Regions from separate parts of the Nocardioides segetis genome, predicted to be linked through region 2. Evidence: predicted binding sites of a transcription regulator. Region 2 holds the regulator's gene; the other holds the start of a gene.

Region 1 (8,495 bases), on a different contig from region 2:
CCCGCTCCTGGTCGCCGACGACCTCCTCGTCATCCTCGGCGGCGGGCTGGTCCTCGCCATCGGCGCGCTCGGGCTGAACCTGGTCACCGGGTACGCCGGCCAGGTCTCGCTCGGCCACGCGTTCTTCGTCGGGGTCGGTGCCTACACCGCGGCCGTGATGGCGGGGGACCCGGACGGCCGCTACCTCGGCCTCGGCATCGACGCCATGCCGCTGTGGCTGCTCGGCGCCGGTCTGGTCGCGGCCGCGTGCGGCGCCCTCGTCGCGCCCCTGGCGACCCGGCTGCGCGGGCTCTACCTGGCGATCGTCACGCTCGGGCTGGTGTTCATCGGCCAGTACTTCTTCTTCGAGTGGGACGAGATGAGCGGCGGCGCGCAGGTCGGCCGCGAGGCCGCGAAGCCCGCTCTGCTCGGCATCGAGTTCACGGTCGACAACGGCTTCAAGGGCGGCTGGACGGAGGAGCAGAAGCTCTACTGGCTGTTCCTGGCGATCCTGGTGATCGCCGCCGTCGCGGCCCGCAACATCGCGCGCTCGCGTATCGGGCGGGCGTTCGCGGCGATCCGCGACCGCGACGTGGCCGCCGGCGTGATGGGGGTCAACCTCACCCGCTACAAGGTCATCGCGTTCACCCTGTCGTCGTTCTACGCCGGGGTCGCCGGCTCGCTGCTGTACGCGGGGACCGGGCACTTCACGCCCGAGTCGTTCAGCCTGCTCATGTCGGTGCAGTTCATCGCGATCGTCCTCATCGGCGGCGTCGCGACGGTCTCCGGGACGATCATGGGCGCGATGCTGATCGCGCTGCTGCCCCGGATCGCCAGCGAGCTCCCGGCGTTCGTGCCCTTCCTGTCCGACTCGGCCAGCGAGCACCCCAACATCTTCGAGTTCGAGCAGGTCATGTACGGCGTGCTCATCGTCGTGTTCCTGCTGTTCGAGCCCCGTGGCCTGTTCGGGATCTGGCACCGGATCCGCACCTATTGGAAGAGCTTCCCCTTCTCGTACTGAGCCGGGGACCGCACCAGAAACCCAGGAGGAACCGTGAATCGTAGGTCGAGAAGGCTGGGCGTCCTCGCCAGCGCGCTGACCCTGTCCGTGGCCGTCACGGGTTGCGGTCGTGACGACGGCGGCGACGGGGACGGCGGGGGTGGCGCGGCGCCGGGCGTCACCGACGAGGCGTGTCCCGAGGCGGTCGACGACGCCAAGGGCTGCATCTATCTGGGGACGATCACCGACCTGACGGGCGTCTTCAAGGGCGTCGGTGAGCCGTTCACCGCGGGCCAGAAGGCGTTCTGGGAGGGCGTCAACGCCGACGGCGGCATCGGCGACTACGAGGTCAACGTGACCGAGTACGTCAAGGACAGCGGCTACGACCCGGAGAAGCACGCGGAGCTGTTCAACGAGATCAAGGACGACATCCTCGCGGTGGGCCAGTCGCTGGGCACCGCGCACACCAACGCGATCCTCGAGGACGCCACCAGCGAGTCGATCCTGCTCGGGCCCGCCTCGCTGGGGTCGAACTGGATCTTCGACGACACCTCCATCGAGGTCGGCTCGAGCTACTGCACGGAGGCGATGAACATCGTCGACTACGCCGCCGACGAGGGCGCGACGTCGGTCGCCGTCGTGCACTTCCCCGGCGACTACGGCGACGACGCCATGGTGGGTGCCCGGATCGCCGCCGAGGAGCGGGGCCTGGAGTTCACCGACATCACGACCGGCACGGTCGACGGCGGCGACGACCAGTCGGCGGCGGTGGGCGCGGTCCTCAAGGCGCAGCCGGACTTCGTGGTCATCGCGACCAGCCCGAAGGAGATGGCCGCGGTCGTCGGCGGCACCGCGCAGCAGGGCTTCAAGGGCCGCTTCGTGGGCTCGATCCCCAGCTGGAACGCCGCCGTGCTCGCCTCCCCGGCGGGCCCCGCGATCGAGGCGATGTACATGCAGGCGTCGTCGTTCCCGACCTGGGACGCCGACACCCCGGGCATGGAGAAGATGCGGGCGGCGGCCGGTGGCACCGCGCCGAACGACTGGTTCTCGATCGGCTACAGCAGCGGCTACGTCATGAAGGCGATCCTCGAGAAGGCGATCGAGGACGACAAGCTCGACCGTGAGGGCATGGTCGACGTGGCGAACAGCCTGACCGGCATCGAGAGCGAGGGCACCCTGCCCGAGGGCACGGCCAACTGGGCCGGCGACCCCAACGAGGACGCCGTCCGGGTCACCCAGCTCAACAAGGTCGACCAGGCGTCGTCGTCGAAGGTCTCCGTGGCCGTCGACCCGTTCACGGGCGCGACCGCGGAGGGCTACGAGTTCACCGAGCCCTGCTACCTGATGAAGTAGCCGGACGAGACGGCCGGACGAGACGGCCGGACGAGACGGCCGGACGAGACGGCCGGACGAGATCGGCGGCCCGCCGTTCCCCCGGGGACGGCGGGCCGTTGTACCTGCGTGCCCCCTCTCCGACTCCTCCGCCCGCTCGTCGCGCTGGTCCTGGTCCTCGGCTGTCTCGGCGGACTCGGCGTGGCCGGGCCGCCCGCGGCCGCGGCCGCCGGTGTCATCACCGGTCACGTGACCGACGGCGAGGGGGACCCGATCGCCGGGGCGTCGCTCACCCTCTACACACGGACGGGCACGCTCTGGATCCAGGCGGGCACGACGTCGACCGACGCCACCGGCCGCTACGACACCTCCGCGCTCTCCCTCGCCGCGACCGACTATCGGCTCCGGTTCAGCGCGAGCGGCTACGCCACGGAGTGGTACGACGACGCGCGGGTGCCGCGCAGGGCGACGACCCTCGCGCTGTCCTCCGCGGACGTCGTCGTGGACGCCCAGCTCACCCCGGCCGTCGCCGTCTCCGGCGTCGTGAGCGACGACGCGGGGGTGCCGGTCCTCGGCGCGCGCGTCGAGGTGCTGCAGAACGCGGGAGGCGGCTTCTGGGACGTGGTCGCCGAGACGACGACCGGTGTCGGCGGCTACGCGGTCGCGGTGGCACCCGGCACCTATCGGGTCAGGGCGGAGGGCAACGCCCTCCCCGTGGGCGGCGGACAGGAGACCTACGGCTACGGCACAGGGTCGTACGACGGCGGCGACCTCGTCGTACCGGTCGGCGGCGCCACCGGCATCGACATCCGGTTCGCGCCGCTGTCCCATGTCTCCGGTGTGGTCACCGATCTCGGGAACCGCCCGATCGGCGGCATCACGGTCTCCGCGTCCGGGTCGTGCGGCGACGACTGCGTGACCCCGGTCGCCAGCGCGAGGACGGCCGCCGACGGGTCCTACCGCCTGCGCGCCGTCCCGGGCAGCTACACGATCCTCTTCGACGACCAGGACGGCGGGGCATGGTTCGCGCAGCGGTGGGACGACGGGACGCCGGTCCCCGTCGACGCCGCCGGCGTCGACGACGTCAGCCCGCAGCTCGCGGCCGCGCGCACCATCACCGGCCGGGTCACCGTCGACGGCGTGGCCCGGGGCTTCGCCCGGGTGTCCTGGCGCGACGCATCGGTCGCGGTGTCCGAGCCGTGGACCGAGGACGACTGGACGTTCAGCAGACTGGACGGCAGCTACACCCTGACCGTTCCGGAGGGCTCCTATCTGGTCCGGTTCCGCGACCCGGCGCTCCACCGGTGCGAGTTCTACGCGGGTGCCGGGACGCCGGAGGGCGCGACGCCGATCGAGGTCGGGAGCCAGAACCGTGCCGGCATCGACGCCAATCTCACCTCCGCGGACGCGGGGGAGTGCACGGGCGCAGACCCGGGGCGCAGCATCGCGAACGTCCAGCCGCCGGTGATCACCGGCACGCCCGAGGTCGGCCGAACCCTCACCGTCACCCCCGGCGTGTGGGAGCCCGGTGACGCCGAGGTCCAGTCCTACGTGTGGTCGGCCGGTGACGCGATCGTGGCGACCGGACCCTCCCCGACGTACGTCGTCCGGCCGGGCGACGCGGGCCGCAGCATCGTCGTCCAGGAGGTCGTGACCGCCGCGGGCTTCGCCGAGCCCGGCTTCGCCGAGTCCGCGCCGCGCGGGCCGGTGAAGGACCCGGCGGCGTGCGCGGCGGCCGCGAACGCGCTGGCCGGGGCGAGCGCGGCGGCGACGGCCGCCGCGACGGTGGTCGACGCGGCGAGCGTCAAGGCGGCCACGATGGCCAAGAAGCTCAAGAAGCTGAAGAAGGCGGGCGCCGCGAAGGCCAAGATCGCCAAGGCGAGGAAGCGCGCGAAGGCGGCCCGGAAGGCGCTCGCGGCCGTGCGGTCCGACCAGGCGGCGGCGACCGCAGCGGTCACTGCCGCCCAGGCCGCGGTGCCCGCCGGCTGTTGACCGGGACCGGGATCGCTCAGGCGGGCTTGACGTCCAGCACGACCTCGAACTCCAACAGGTCCGCGCCGGTCGACACCGGCTTGCGCGGGGCCTCGCCGGCCGGCGTCGCGTGGGCCGCGCGCGCGTCCCCGTCCCGCCAGGCCGCGAAGGACTCCTCGTCGGCCCACTGGGTCACGACGAAGTAGCGCTCCTCCCCGGCGGTGGGCCGCAGGAGCTGGAAGCCGAGGAAGCCCGGCGCACCCTCGACCGCCCCGGCGCGTGCGGCGAACCGCTTCTCCAGCTCGGGGCCGGCCTGGGGCGGGACCTGGATGGCGTTGATCTTGACGACGGACATGGGTTCCTCCGGGGCGGTGGGCTGGTGTGAGCCTATCCAGCCCCGGTGTCCGTCGACCTACGTGCGTCGGTGGAAGCGGATGTCGCCGTTGGGGAGGCGGGTGTGGGTGTAGCGGTGGTCGTGGATGCGCTGATGGTGGTGGCCGCACAGGGTCACGGCGAGGTCGAGATCGGTGGCCCCGCCGCTGGACCAGGGATCCAGGTGGTGCAGGTGGCACCAGCGGGCGGGGATGGTGCATCCCGCGGCACGGCAGACGTGGTCGCGGAGTCGGATCGCCACGCGCTGGGCGGGCTGGAACAACCGGGCCGACCGACCGAGGTCGAGTACGCGTGCGTGGCCGTCGAGGACCACCGGGATGATGCGGGCCTGGCAGGCCAGGCGTCGTGCCTCGCTCGCGGAGATCGTCTCCTCTCCCTCGCCCGTGAGCAGGCCGGCGGTGGCGAGGTCCGTGCGGAGCTGGTCGAGGCTGATGGTCACCGTGACAGTGGTCGCGTCGCCGCCGTGCTCAGGGAGGCGGTCGGGGTCGAGGAGCTCGAGCAGGTCCATGAAGGCCCAGGCCCGGCGGCGGTGGAACGGCGAGCGCGCCAGGTCCGGGTTCAGGTCGGGTTTCGCGTCCTCGGTCGGGCCGGTGTCGATGTCGTCGGTACCGCTGGTGTCGGAGGTGCGGCGGGCGGGATTGGTGTGGGCGTCGAGATAGCCCTTGAGTCGCTCGACCGTGCTGGTCGGGAGCACTCCGGACATCCGGGAGCGTCCGTCGCCGAGGTTGCGGAATTTCAGGGAGGCCCGTTCGCGGGCGGCGGCTTCCTCGGCTTCTATTCGCTTGGCCTCTTCTTCCTCGGCGATCTCCGGCGCGAGCACGTCGAGGATCCGTCGGCCGAGTCGCCGCAGGTCTGCGGGACCGAACTCGCCGGCATAGTCGACCAGCCGAGCCTCGGCATCGGCGCGCAGGTCGGCCCCGAGTCGATCGGGCAGGTCATCGACGGCTGCCGCGATCACTCGGGCCTGTGCCGCGTTGACGCCACCGGCTCGCATGCCGGCCGCCAGCAGCGGCCGGTCCTGCAAGGCGCCGGCGAGTCGTCGATCGGCGCTCGCGGCCGCCGGGTCGAGGTGGGTGGCGTGTGCCAGCCAGGCTCCGGCGTCACGGGCACCGTGCTTGTCCGCGACATCTCCTGCCTCGGCGAGACAGCGCAGCCGAAGCTCGTCGACCTGCGCCGCCAGTCGGGCCGACTCGACCAGCAGTCGCTCCTTCTCCCCGACCGAGAGGTACAACGGCTGCAGGTCGGCCACCCGACCCAGCACCGCACGCGCGTCGGCCACCGCGGCCAGCAACGGCTGCTCAACGAGTGGTGCGACGGTCATCGTGCGGCCTTTCCGAGAGCGCGACGTACGTCGATCCTATCAGATGAGTCGAACATATGTTCGATTCATGGGCCGCCTGTGGAAAGCTCTTTCGTGGCCGGTCTTGCGGTCCTCTCAGCGGGCGTGTCGCCGGCGGGACGTGCCCACGACTGCGAGGCCGGCGAGGAGGAGCAGCGCGGCGACGAGTCCGTGCCACCAGGTCACCTCGGATCCGGTGGCGGGCAGGGCGCCGGCGTCCCCGGCGCCGGCGCCCTGCCCGCCGGCCCCGGTCCCGGGCCCGGAGCCGGTCCCGCCGGGTCCGCCCTTGCCGCTGCCTCCCTTGCCGCCGGCCCCGCCCGTCCCGTCGTCGCCGGGGGTGCCGCCACCCGGGCTCCCCGCGCCCGGACCGGTCGTCCCGGGGCCGGGTGTGCCCGGCGCGGTGACGGTCAGGGTGGCCGTCCCGGTGACGGTGTCGCCGGGCGCGGCGAACGCGGCGCCCGGTCCGTCCGAGGCGAGCCGCTGCAGCAGGGGAGGTGCGGGCACGACGTACGAACCGGTGACGGTCAGCTCGCCGGCCCGGCCGGACCCGCACGCGTTGGCGGCGCAGGTGCCGGGCTCGGACACGGTGAAGGTCGTCGCCTCGGTGAGATCGCCCACCTCGTTGCCGAAGGCGTCGAGGCCCGTGGTCGTGAACGTCTGGGTCTCGCCGGTCCGGATGGACGCGGTGCCGGGCGAGACGACGACCTCGTCGACCGGCCCCGGGACGACCCGGAGCTGCGCATCGGCCGTCTTGCCGTCGTAGGTGCCGGTGACCGGGTACGTCGCCGCGACGGTGCTGGTGCAGCGGCCGGTCGTGCAGGTGGCTCCCGCAGCGGCGACGAGGTCGGTCTCGTCGGTGACGTCGGCGACCACGTTGTCGTAGGCGTCGTACGCGGTCGTCGTGAGCTCGGCCGACTCTCCGGCGGGGACGGTGACGCTGGCCGGGTCGATGCCGATCCGGTCGACCGGGCCCGGGACCACGGTCAGGACGCCGGCGAAGAGCCAGGCGGTCTCCTCGTCGACCTCCATCCCGTTGACCGACTTGATCGCGATCAGGTAGGCGCCCGCCTTCGTCGAGCCGCAGACCTGGCCGGTGCACGTCACGCCGGCGCTGCCCCGCAGTTCGAGGCGGCCGAACGTGGCGGAGACCTCGACCAGGTTCCCGTAGCGATCCATGAGGCCCGGGAGGAAGGTCTGCGTCTCACCCGCGCTGATCACGGCGTTCGCCGGCGCGAGGCCGCTGAACACGCCGGAGCCGTCGCTGACGACGACCATCGTGGTGGTCGCCGTCAGCTCGCCGAACCGGGCGGTGACGGCGTGCTCGCCGACGACGGTCGACGTGCAGGTGTCGGCGCTGCAGGTGAGGCGGCGCTCGCCGTAGATGCCGTTGCGCCAGGTGCCCGCCCCCTCGATGGTGAGCGTGGCGTCGTCGGTGACGGTGCCGAGCGGCTCGCCGCCGGGGCCGTAGGCGCGTACGACGAACGTGCCCGGCTCGCCCGCCAGGACGCTCGGCGCGGTCGGCGCGACCTCGATCCGGGCGATGCCCTGCGTCGGCCGGGTGTCGGCGTGGACCCGCAGCGTCGCCGCCGCCGACCGGCCGTCGTGGTGGGCGGTGACGACGTAGGTGCCCGGGGTGGCGGACGTGCAGGCGCCCGCGGCGCAGGTGCCGGGCGCCTCGATCGTGTAGGTCGCCCCCTCCGCCGGGATGCGGTTGCCGTGGGCGTCGACGAGTGCCGCCTGGAAGGCGTGCGTCGTGCCGGCCGTGACGGCGGCCTCGGCGGGGTCGAGGACGAGCCCGACGGGTGCGGCCGGCACGACCTCGACCTCGGCGTCGGCGGTCAGCGTGGAGCCGGCGACGGTGACCAGGATGCGGTACCTGCCCACGTCGGTGAACGTGCACGTCGCGGCGGGACACTCGCGTTCGGCGGTCAGGTCCGGCACGCCGTTCCCGTTCACGGGCCAGGCCCGGACCGTGGCCCGGTCGGTGACGTCGACGTCGTGGCCGCTGGTCGTCAGCCCCTGGACGACCAGCGGCACCGGCGCTCCGGCAGCGACGGTCGTCATCCGCGGGTCGACGGAGATCCCGGCGAGGGCGTCGTCGCCGGGCTCCCCGACCAGGGTGGAGGTGGCCGTCCGGGTCGGGTCGCTGCGCAGGTTCGCCGTGATGGTGTAGGTGCCCGGCGCGGTCGGCCAGCATCGGATGCTGGCGGTCTCGGTCGTGCAGTACAGCCCGGGGTCGGGCGTGAAGTCGACCTCGTCGGCGTCGTCGACGCGGTTGCCGTACTGGTCGGCGAGCTTCGCCTCGAAGACCCGGTTGCCGCCCACGCCGACGGTGGCGGTCGCGGGCCGGAGGATGATCCCGGTGGGCTCGCCGGGTGCGACCCGCAATCGGTTGAAGGCGGTGAAGCCACCCCAGGTCGCCTTGAGCGGGAAGAGCCCGCTGCTCGTCGACAGGCACGAGCCCGCGGCACACGAGCCGGC
Region 2 (8,495 bases):
CGACGTGCCGGTCATCAGCGACGTGACGGTGGCCGCCATCGCGCGACCGCCCTCGGAGTCGTAGCCGAGGCCCATCGCCATCAGCAGCGCGCCGAGGTTGGCGTACCCGATGCCGAGCTGGCGGTAGTTGCGGGTCGTCTCGCCGATCGGCTCGGTCGGGAAGTCGGCGAAGCAGATCGAGATGTCCATCGCGGTGATGATCAGCTCGACGGCCTTGGCGAACAGCGGGGCGTCGAAGGTGTCGTCGTCGCGCAGGAACTTCAGCAGGTTGAGCGAGGCGAGGTTGCACGAGGAGTTGTCGAGCGACATGTACTCCGAGCACGGGTTGGACGCGGTGATCCGGCCGGTCTCGGGGTTGGTGTGCCAGTCGTTGATCGTGTCGTCGTACTGCAGGCCGGGGTCGGCGCAGGCCCAGGCCGCCTCGCTGATCTTGCGGAACAGGCTGCGGGCGTCGACGGTCTCGATGACCTCGCCGGTCATCCGGCCGCGCAGGCCGAACTCGGAGCCGTTCTCGACCGCGCGCATGAACTCGTCGGTGACCCGGACCGAGTTGTTGGCGTTCTGGTACTGGACCGAGGTGATGTCCTTGCCGCCGAGGTCCATGTCGAAGCCGGCGTCGCGCAGGGCGCGGATCTTGTCCTCCTCGCGCCACTTGGTCTCGACGAACTCCTCGATGTCGGGGTGGTCGACGTCGAGCACGACCATCTTGGCCGCGCGCCGCGTGGCGCCGCCCGACTTGATGGTGCCGGCCGACGCGTCGGCGCCGCGCATGAAGGAGACCGGGCCCGAGGCCGTGCCGCCGCTGCTGAGGAGCTCCTTGGAGGAGCGGATCCGGGAGAGGTTCAGGCCGGCGCCGGAGCCGCCCTTGAAGATGAAGCCCTCCTCCTTGTACCAGTTGAGGATCGAGTCCATCGAGTCGTCGACCGAGAGGATGAAGCAGGCGGAGACCTGCTGCGGCGCGGTCGTGCCGACGTTGAACCACACCGGGGAGTTGAAGGAGAAGTACTGGTGCGCGAGCAGCCAGGTCAGCTCGTGCTCGAAGACCTCCGCGTCCGCCGCGCTCGCGAAGTAGCCGTGCTCCCTGCCCGCCTTGACGTACGTCGACACGACGCGGTCGATGAGCTGCTTGAGGCCGCGCTCCCGCTCGGGCGTGCCCACGGCGCCGCGGAAGTACTTGGTGGTGACGATGGTGGAGGCGTTGAGCGACCAGAAGTCGGGGAACTCGACACCGAGCTGCTCGAAGACGGTCTCGCCGGTCTTCCAGTTCGTCTGGACGACGTCGCGGCGCTCCCAGGTGATCTCGTCGTAGGGGTGCACGCCCTCGGTGCTGAAGACCCGCTCGATCTTCAGGCCGCCCTTCGGGTAGCTGGCCGACTCGGTGGTCGTCTCGTTGCGGGCCGTCTCGGTCATGGCTCTCCTGGTCTCCTCTGTGCGGCGGGTCGGCGGGGGCGGCGGTTCAACAGGTACAGCGGGTGCGGCGGTCGTCACGATTGCGGCGGGACGGAGCTCCTGCGATCGACAGGGGCGGTGCCTTCGGGGAAGGGTGGTGGCCCGGCAGGCAGCTTCCCCACTACCTGCCGGGCGTCTGTGGTCAGCCCGTCGGGGCTGTTGTCTCGAGACTCGCCGACGGGCGCTCCTCCACCACGGCGGTGGAGGTGAGCTGGCGCTCGGCCCGCATCAGGGAGATCTCGTTCTCGAAGTCGGCGGCCGAGTCGAAGCCGCGGTAGACGGAGGCGAAGCGGAGATAGGCGACCTCGTCGAGGCGGCGCAGCGGGGAGAGGATCGCCAGGCCCACCTCGTGGGCGGCGATCTCCGGGCTGCCGGCCAGCCGCAGCTGGTGCTCGACCTCCTGGCCCAGCCGGGCCAGGTCGTCCTCGTCCACCGGGCGACCCTTGCAGGCCTTGCGGACGCCGGCGACGGCCTTCTCGCGGGTGAACGGCTCGGTCGCGCCGGAGCGCTTGAGCACGGTCAGCTGCATGGCCTCGACGGTCGTGAACCGCTTCTCACAGCTCGGCGACTGACAGACCCGGCGCCGCCGGATCGAGCAGCCGTCGTCGGCGACCCGGGAGTCGAGGACCTTGGTGTCGTTGTGCTTGCAGTACGGACAGTGCATGGCCCCTCCTCCCGAGCGTACGAGCTGTGGACAAGTCCCGACCTGGTCGTGCTGCTTGTGGAAAACCAGGGGGGATCTGTGGGTTCCCACCCCGGTCCTGTGAGTGACGGAGGGTCGCCCTGTGGACTAGATGTGGAGAACTACATCGTTGTAACTACTAGATGTAGTGGTAACCGTACGCCCCGGCCACCACCGATGCAAGCGGGCCCCGGCAGGAGTTCGGGACCGACCGCTCCGGCCACACGTTTGTGCAGGTCACCACGCACTCCGGCCGCGGTACGACGGCCCGCGCAGGGCGTGTCGCGGACCCCGCGGCGGCCCCGATGGGCGGGTTGCCGGGGCAATCCAGCCACCCATCGGCAACAATGACCGCCGTGACGGGTGGCAAGCGAGCTGGCGATCGAGCGAAGCCGAGATTCCGCCCCGCCCTGCTCCTGCTCGCCGTCGGCATCACCCTGTCGCTCGTGGCGTGGGGCTATCTCGTCATCGCCGCCATCGACTTCGGCGCGACCGCGCGCCACGACGACAAGTCCAGCGCCTGGGTCCTCCTCGGCGTCGCATCGGCGGGCGCGATGCTCTGCCTGTTCCTCACCTTCATGCTGGCCATCCGCCTCTCCCGTGCGCTCGGCCTGAGCTCGCACCACCACGAGCCGCGACCCCGGCGCGACCCCGGCACCCCCAAGGGGGGCAAGCGCGCCGCGCGATGACGCGCGAAGGGCGGGATCCGGTTCGGTCGGATCCCGCCCTTCGTCATTCCCCAGGGCCAGGAGTGGCCCCATCTCCACTGGGGTCGAGGCAGCGGAGAAGCTCGTGGCGCACGACGACGCGCCTCAGACCGGTCGCACCGGGCAGCACCGGGCGCGAAACCCGGTCCTCCCGCTACGAGGTCGGCACCCGCAGCTCCTGCCCGACGTAGACGACGCTGCCGTCGAGCGTGTTGAGCTGCTGGATGGTGCGCATCATGTCGCGCACGTCGTCGCCCGAGGTGGCCGCGACCTCGCTGGCGATGTCCCACAGGGTGTCGCCCGGCGCGACGGTCACCAGGTCGACCTGCGGCGCGCCGGCGTCGTCGCGGGTCGCGGCCGAGCCGGCGGCCAGCCACACGGCGGCCAGCGTGACGACGGCGAGCGCGAGCAGGAAGACCACCACCCGACCGCGCCGGGTCAGCCGGACCTGGCCGCGGGAGCGGGACGCGCTCGTCGTACGACGGGCGGGGGCGACGCGCGGGGCGAGGGTGATCGTGCTCATGGTGACCTCCGGGGGAAGTGGACGTGGGCCCTGGTCTATCCAGGGGGTCCGACGGAAGGTGTTCGATCAGGCGTTCGATCGAACATGTGTACGAGATTAGATCAGGTGTTCGAAGAAATCCAGGATCTGTTCGAAACTGCGTTCGACCGGCGTGTCGCGCCCGCGCTGCAACTACCTGTTCGCGCTGCTCCCTGACCCGTAGACCGCTCAGGGAGCGGTAAGGACAGGTAGTTACAGCGCGCGACACGCGGTTCGAACAGATGTTTGAAAAGGCCCCACGGGTTCGGTTAGCGTCGGACCACGGATCCGGGCACTCCCGGACCGCACCACCCGAGCCGATCTGGAGGGCATCCATGGCCGAGCGCACAGGCACCGACCGCACCGGGCAGCCGAGCAGCGTCACCGAGCTGCCCGACGGGCCGGCGGACGCGACCGGCCTGACCCCGCGCCAGCAGCGGGTCCTGGCCCACATCAAGGACAGCATCGAGAAGCGCGGATACCCGCCGAGCATGCGCGAGATCGGTCAGGCCGTCGGACTCACCAGCACCTCCAGCGTCGCCCACCAGCTGCGCACGCTCGAGGAGAAGGGCTACCTCAAGCGCGACCCCAACCGGCCGCGGGCACTCGAGGTCTTCCTGCCCGAGGTGATGGCGGCGCGGCGCGCGATGGGCTCCGTCGAGGACCCCGACCGCCAGGGGTTCGACGAGACCGGCATCGGCGACGCCGCGCCGGTGCCCGCCAACGTGCCGGTCGTCGGCCGGATCGCGGCCGGTGGCCCGATCCTCGCCGAGGAGCGGGTCGAGGACGTCTTCCCGCTGCCCCGCCAGCTGGTCGGCGACGGTCAGCTCTTCCTGCTCGAGGTCAGCGGCGAGTCGATGATCGAGGCCGCGATCTGCGACGGCGACTACGTCGTGATCCGGCAGCAGCCCACCGCCGAGAACGGCGAGATCGTCGCCGCGATGATCGACGGCGAGGCCACGGTCAAGACCTTCCAGCGCAAGGACGGCCGGGTCTGGCTCCTCCCCCACAACCCGGCCTTCGAGCCGATCGACGGCACCAACGCCACCATCCTCGGCAAGGTGACGGCGGTTCTCCGGCGGGTGTGAGGTCGGCCTGACCGGCCGGTGACATAGGGTCAGGACGTCCTGTCGCCGCACCTTAAGGCCGGTCCTGATGCCTCCTCGCAGCCGCTTCCCCTTCCCCGGGCTGCCCCTCCGCACCCTGCTGGGCGCTCTGCTCGCCGCCGTCGTGATCGTGCCGCTGTCCGGTGGCGTCGCTCAGGCCGACCCCACCGCCCCGACGGACCCGGCGTCCGCCGTACCCGTGGCCGCGGGCGACGACCCCGTCGCCCAGGAGCTCGCCGAGCAGGCCCTGGAGGCCGTGCAGGAGCTCCTCGAGCCCGCGGCGTCCGGCGCAGCCGACCCGGCGGCGCCCGTCACCACCGCCGAGGGTGCCGACCTCACCATGGCGCTGCGCGACCTCGCCGTCACGCGCGACGACCTGCCGAAGGGGCTGCAGGACGAGGCGGCACGGCTGCTCGCCCGCCCCAACACCGCCCACCGTCCGCCGCCCGGCAGCGGTGGCATTGAGTGCACGCCCGGCTCGGGCCTGCCCTGCTACACGACCGGTGAGGCCCCGCCGGTCTGCGGCGGCGGCATCTGCGTCCACTACGTCTCCAGCACCGCCGACGCCGCCACGCCGGCGTACGTCAACGCCGTGCTCTCGGTGATGAACAACGTCGCCGGCAAGTACGCCGCGGCCGGCTACCGTCCGCCCGTCGGCGACGGCACCGCCGGTGGCGGCACCAACCTGTTCGACGTCTACCTCGCCGACCTCGGCTCCCGTGGCCTGTACGGCTACTGCACGACCGACCAGCGGGTCGCCGGCCACGTCACCGCGCCGGCGTACTGCGTCCTCGACAACAACTACGCCGAGTACGGCCCGGTCCCCGGTCCGCTGGCGAACCTGCAGGTGACCGCGGCGCACGAGTACTTCCACGCCGTCCAGTTCGCCTACGACGTCAACGAGGAGACCTGGCTGCTCGAGGCCACCGCGACGTGGGCCGAGGACGAGATCTACGACGACATCAACGACAACCGCCAGTACCTCAAGGGCGGCCCGCTGGGTCAGCCGGCGCAGTCGATGGACTACCGCCGCGGCCTGGCGCCGTACGGCGCGTGGATCTTCTTCAAGTACCTCAGCGAGCGCTTCCCGGCCGTCAACGGGCCCGGCGGCATGCCCGTCGTCGTCCGCGACATCTGGGACCTCGCGGCCGGCGCCCCGAACGCGCGACAGGCGATCGGCACCGCGCTGGCCGCGCGCGGCACCGACTTGCGCACGCAGTTCGGCTGGTTCGCCGCCGCCAACCGGCAGCCGGCGCTGAACTACTCCGAGGGCGCCGCCTACCCGCGGGCCCGGCTGTGGCGCGGCGTGAAGCTCACCAACGCGCGCCGCTCCTTCTCCGACCGCACCTCGCTCAACCACCTCGCCTCGCGCACCATCCGCTTCAAGTCGAAGGTGTCGGGCAAGGCGCGCGTGCGGATCCACGTCGACGTCCCCAAGCGCAAGAAGGGCGGCTACGTCGTGGTGACGATCAAGAAGAAGGGCAAGGCGCCCGTCGCCAAGATGGTCAAGGTCAACCGCAAGGGCGACAAGACCAAGGCCTTCGCGTTCGGCAAGAAGGTCAAGTGGGTCGAGGTCACCCTGGCCAACTCCGGCAAGAAGGACGCCAAGGCCTCGGTCAGCGCCCGCGTGGTGCGCTGACCCGGCGCAGATTGAAGCGCTGAACGCGTCGACCCGGCGCAGATTGAACTGTCGAACAGTTCAGTCTGCGCCGGGTCGGCGTCATTTCGGGTTCAATCTGAGCCGGGTCGGCGTTACTTCGGCGCCCGGCCGCTGAGGCGGGCCAGCGCCTGCCGGACGATCGCGGGGTCGGTCGTGGGCCACATCGGCGGCAGGCTGGCCTTGAGGAAGGAGCCGTAGCGGGCGGTCACCAGCCGCGGGTCGAGGACGGCGACGACCCCGCGGTCCTCGGTGGTGCGGATCAGGCGCCCGCTGCCCTGCGCGAGGAGCAGGGCGGCATGGGTGGCGGCGACCTGCATGAAGCCGTTGCCGCCGGCCTGGTCGGCGGCCTTCTGGCGCGCGCTCATCAGCGGGTCGTCGGGCCGCGGGAACGGGATCCGGTCGATGATGACCAGCTGGCAGGTGTCGCCGGGGACGTCGAGCCCCTGCCACAGCCCCAGGGTGCCGAAGAGGCAGGTGTAGGGGTCCTCCACGAACTGACGCGCCAGCTCGGGCAGCTGCGCCTCCCCCTGCGCGAGCGTGGTGAGGTGGGGCAGCGCCTTGCGGACGTGCTCGGCCGCCGCCTCGGCGGCGCGGCGGCTGGAGAACAGCCCCAGGGTGCGACCGTCGGCCTGGTCGATGAGCTCGGTGATCTCGTCGAGCTGTGCCGGGCCGAGACCGTCGCGGCCGGGCGGCGGCAGATGGCGGGCGACGTAGAGGATGCCCTGCTTCGCGTAGTCGAACGGGCTGCCGACGTCGAGTCCGCGCCACGGCTGGGCGTCGTCGGGTACGTCGCCGCGCGGCCCGGTGCCGTCGCTGCGCTCGGACGGCTTCAGTCCGACCGAGCCCGCCACGGTCGAGAAGTCGCCGCCGAGCATGAGCGTGGCGGAGGTGAGCACGACCGTGTTGTCGGCGAGCAGCTTGTCGCGCATCTGGCCCCAGACCTGGAGCGGCGCGATGCACAGGATCGGCGGCATCCGGTCGGTGCCCTCGGTGCGCCAGAGCACGTCGGCCTCGGAATTGGCGGCCATCCGCTCGGCGGTCGCGAAGACCTCCTGGACCATGCCCTTGGCCTGGGTCAGCGCGGCGTCGGGCTCGCTCCCGGCGTCGGCCTTGGGGAACGCGCCGGCGCAGGCGCGGGCGGCGTCGCGGACCAGCACGAGCGCGTCGGCGAGCGCCTCGGGGACCTGCTCGAAGCGGCCGGCGGGGGCGTCGGTGATCGCGGCGCGCAGCGCGTCGGCCGCGTCGGCGAGGTCCTCGGCCTCGTCGCCCTCGACGTGGCGGATGCTGCGCCGGGCGGCTCGCTCGACCTCCGCGGCCCAGAGCTCGTCGGTGGCGGCCTGGGTGACCCGCGCGGCGAGCTCGTGGGCCTCGTCGATCACCACGGCGTCGTACTCCGGGATCATCGGGATGCCCTCGATGGCGTCGATCGCCAGCAGGGAGTGGTTGGTGACGATGAGGTGCGACTTCTGCGCCTTCTCCTTGGCGCGCTCGGCGAAGCACTCCTCCCCGAACGGGCACTTGCTCGCGCCCACGCACTCGCGCGCGGTGACGCTGACCTGGCGCCACTCCTTGTCGGTGTGCCGCGGGGCGTCGTCGCGCTCGCCGGTGCCGCGGCGGTCCTCGGCGGCCTTCTCGGCCCACTCGCGCAGCGCCAGCACCTTGCGGCCCATCGCGCCCATGGCGTCCTCGGCCTGGATCAGCTCGCCCTGGTCGTCGGGGGCGCCCTCGCGCACCCGGTGCAGGCAGGCGTAGTTGGAGCGCCCCTTGAGCACGGCGTACGACGCGTCGACGCCGGGGACCGTGCCCACCGCCTTGACCAGCCGCGGCAGGTCACGCTCGACCAGCTGGTGCTGCAGGGCGAGGGTCGCGGTGGCGATCACGACGCGCTGGTCGTGGAGCAGGGCGGGCACGAGGTAGCCCAGGGACTTGCCGGTGCCGGTGCCGGCCTGGACGAGCAGGTGCTCCTTGGCGGCGAAGGCGTCGGCGACGGCCTCGGCCATCGCCACCTGGCCGTCGCGGCGCCGCCCGCCGAGGGCCTCCACCGCCGTCGCGAGCAGGTCGCGGACCGGGGACGTCCGGTCGTCTGCGGTGGTGGTCACCGCAGAACCCTAGAGGGTCGCGCCGACGTCCTCGCGCACCCCTCCACAGCGTCTCGGTGCGCCCGCTCGTTCTCGCGGGCTACTCGACGGGCAGGAGCTCCCGGACCCGCGCCGCGACCCGGTCGCCGAACACGCGGTGACCGGCCGCGTCGGGGTGCAGCCGGTCGTCGTCGTAGCTCAGCTCGACGTCGAGCATGGACAGGTACGCCGCCCCGTGGTCGGCCGCGAGCCGGGCGAGCGTCGCGTCGACG

The links. The regulator LexA, encoded in region 2, represses DNA repair genes until DNA is damaged. The targets are predictions, from matches to a motif close to TCGAACANNTGTTCGA.
Region 1: a site for LexA is predicted at 6,045-6,060, ahead of ACPZVR_RS01880 (HNH endonuclease signature motif containing protein). Genes of this name have one in related genera too.

What each region holds. Positions count from the first base shown of each region.
Region 1 is NZ_JBNINR010000001.1:419,852-428,346, forward strand. It holds gene ACPZVR_RS01860 (branched-chain amino acid ABC transporter permease) at 1-1,000, shown strand, start outside; gene ACPZVR_RS01865 (ABC transporter substrate-binding protein) at 1,034-2,332, shown strand; gene ACPZVR_RS01870 (carboxypeptidase-like regulatory domain-containing protein) at 2,441-4,303, shown strand; gene ACPZVR_RS01875 (antibiotic biosynthesis monooxygenase family protein) at 4,320-4,637, opposite strand; gene ACPZVR_RS01880 (HNH endonuclease signature motif containing protein) at 4,695-5,996, opposite strand; gene ACPZVR_RS01885 (LPXTG cell wall anchor domain-containing protein) at 6,111-8,495, opposite strand, start outside.
Region 2 is NZ_JBNINR010000006.1:357,061-365,555, forward strand. It holds gene ACPZVR_RS14350 (vitamin B12-dependent ribonucleotide reductase) at 1-1,410, opposite strand, end outside; gene nrdR (transcriptional regulator NrdR) at 1,592-2,113, opposite strand; gene ACPZVR_RS14360 (hypothetical protein) at 2,488-2,820, shown strand; gene ACPZVR_RS14365 (LysM peptidoglycan-binding domain-containing protein) at 2,993-3,361, opposite strand; gene lexA (transcriptional repressor LexA) at 3,715-4,467, shown strand; gene ACPZVR_RS14375 (MXAN_6640 family putative metalloprotease) at 4,535-6,124, shown strand; gene ACPZVR_RS14380 (ATP-dependent DNA helicase) at 6,238-8,244, opposite strand; gene ACPZVR_RS14385 (SGNH/GDSL hydrolase family protein) at 8,324-8,495, opposite strand, start outside.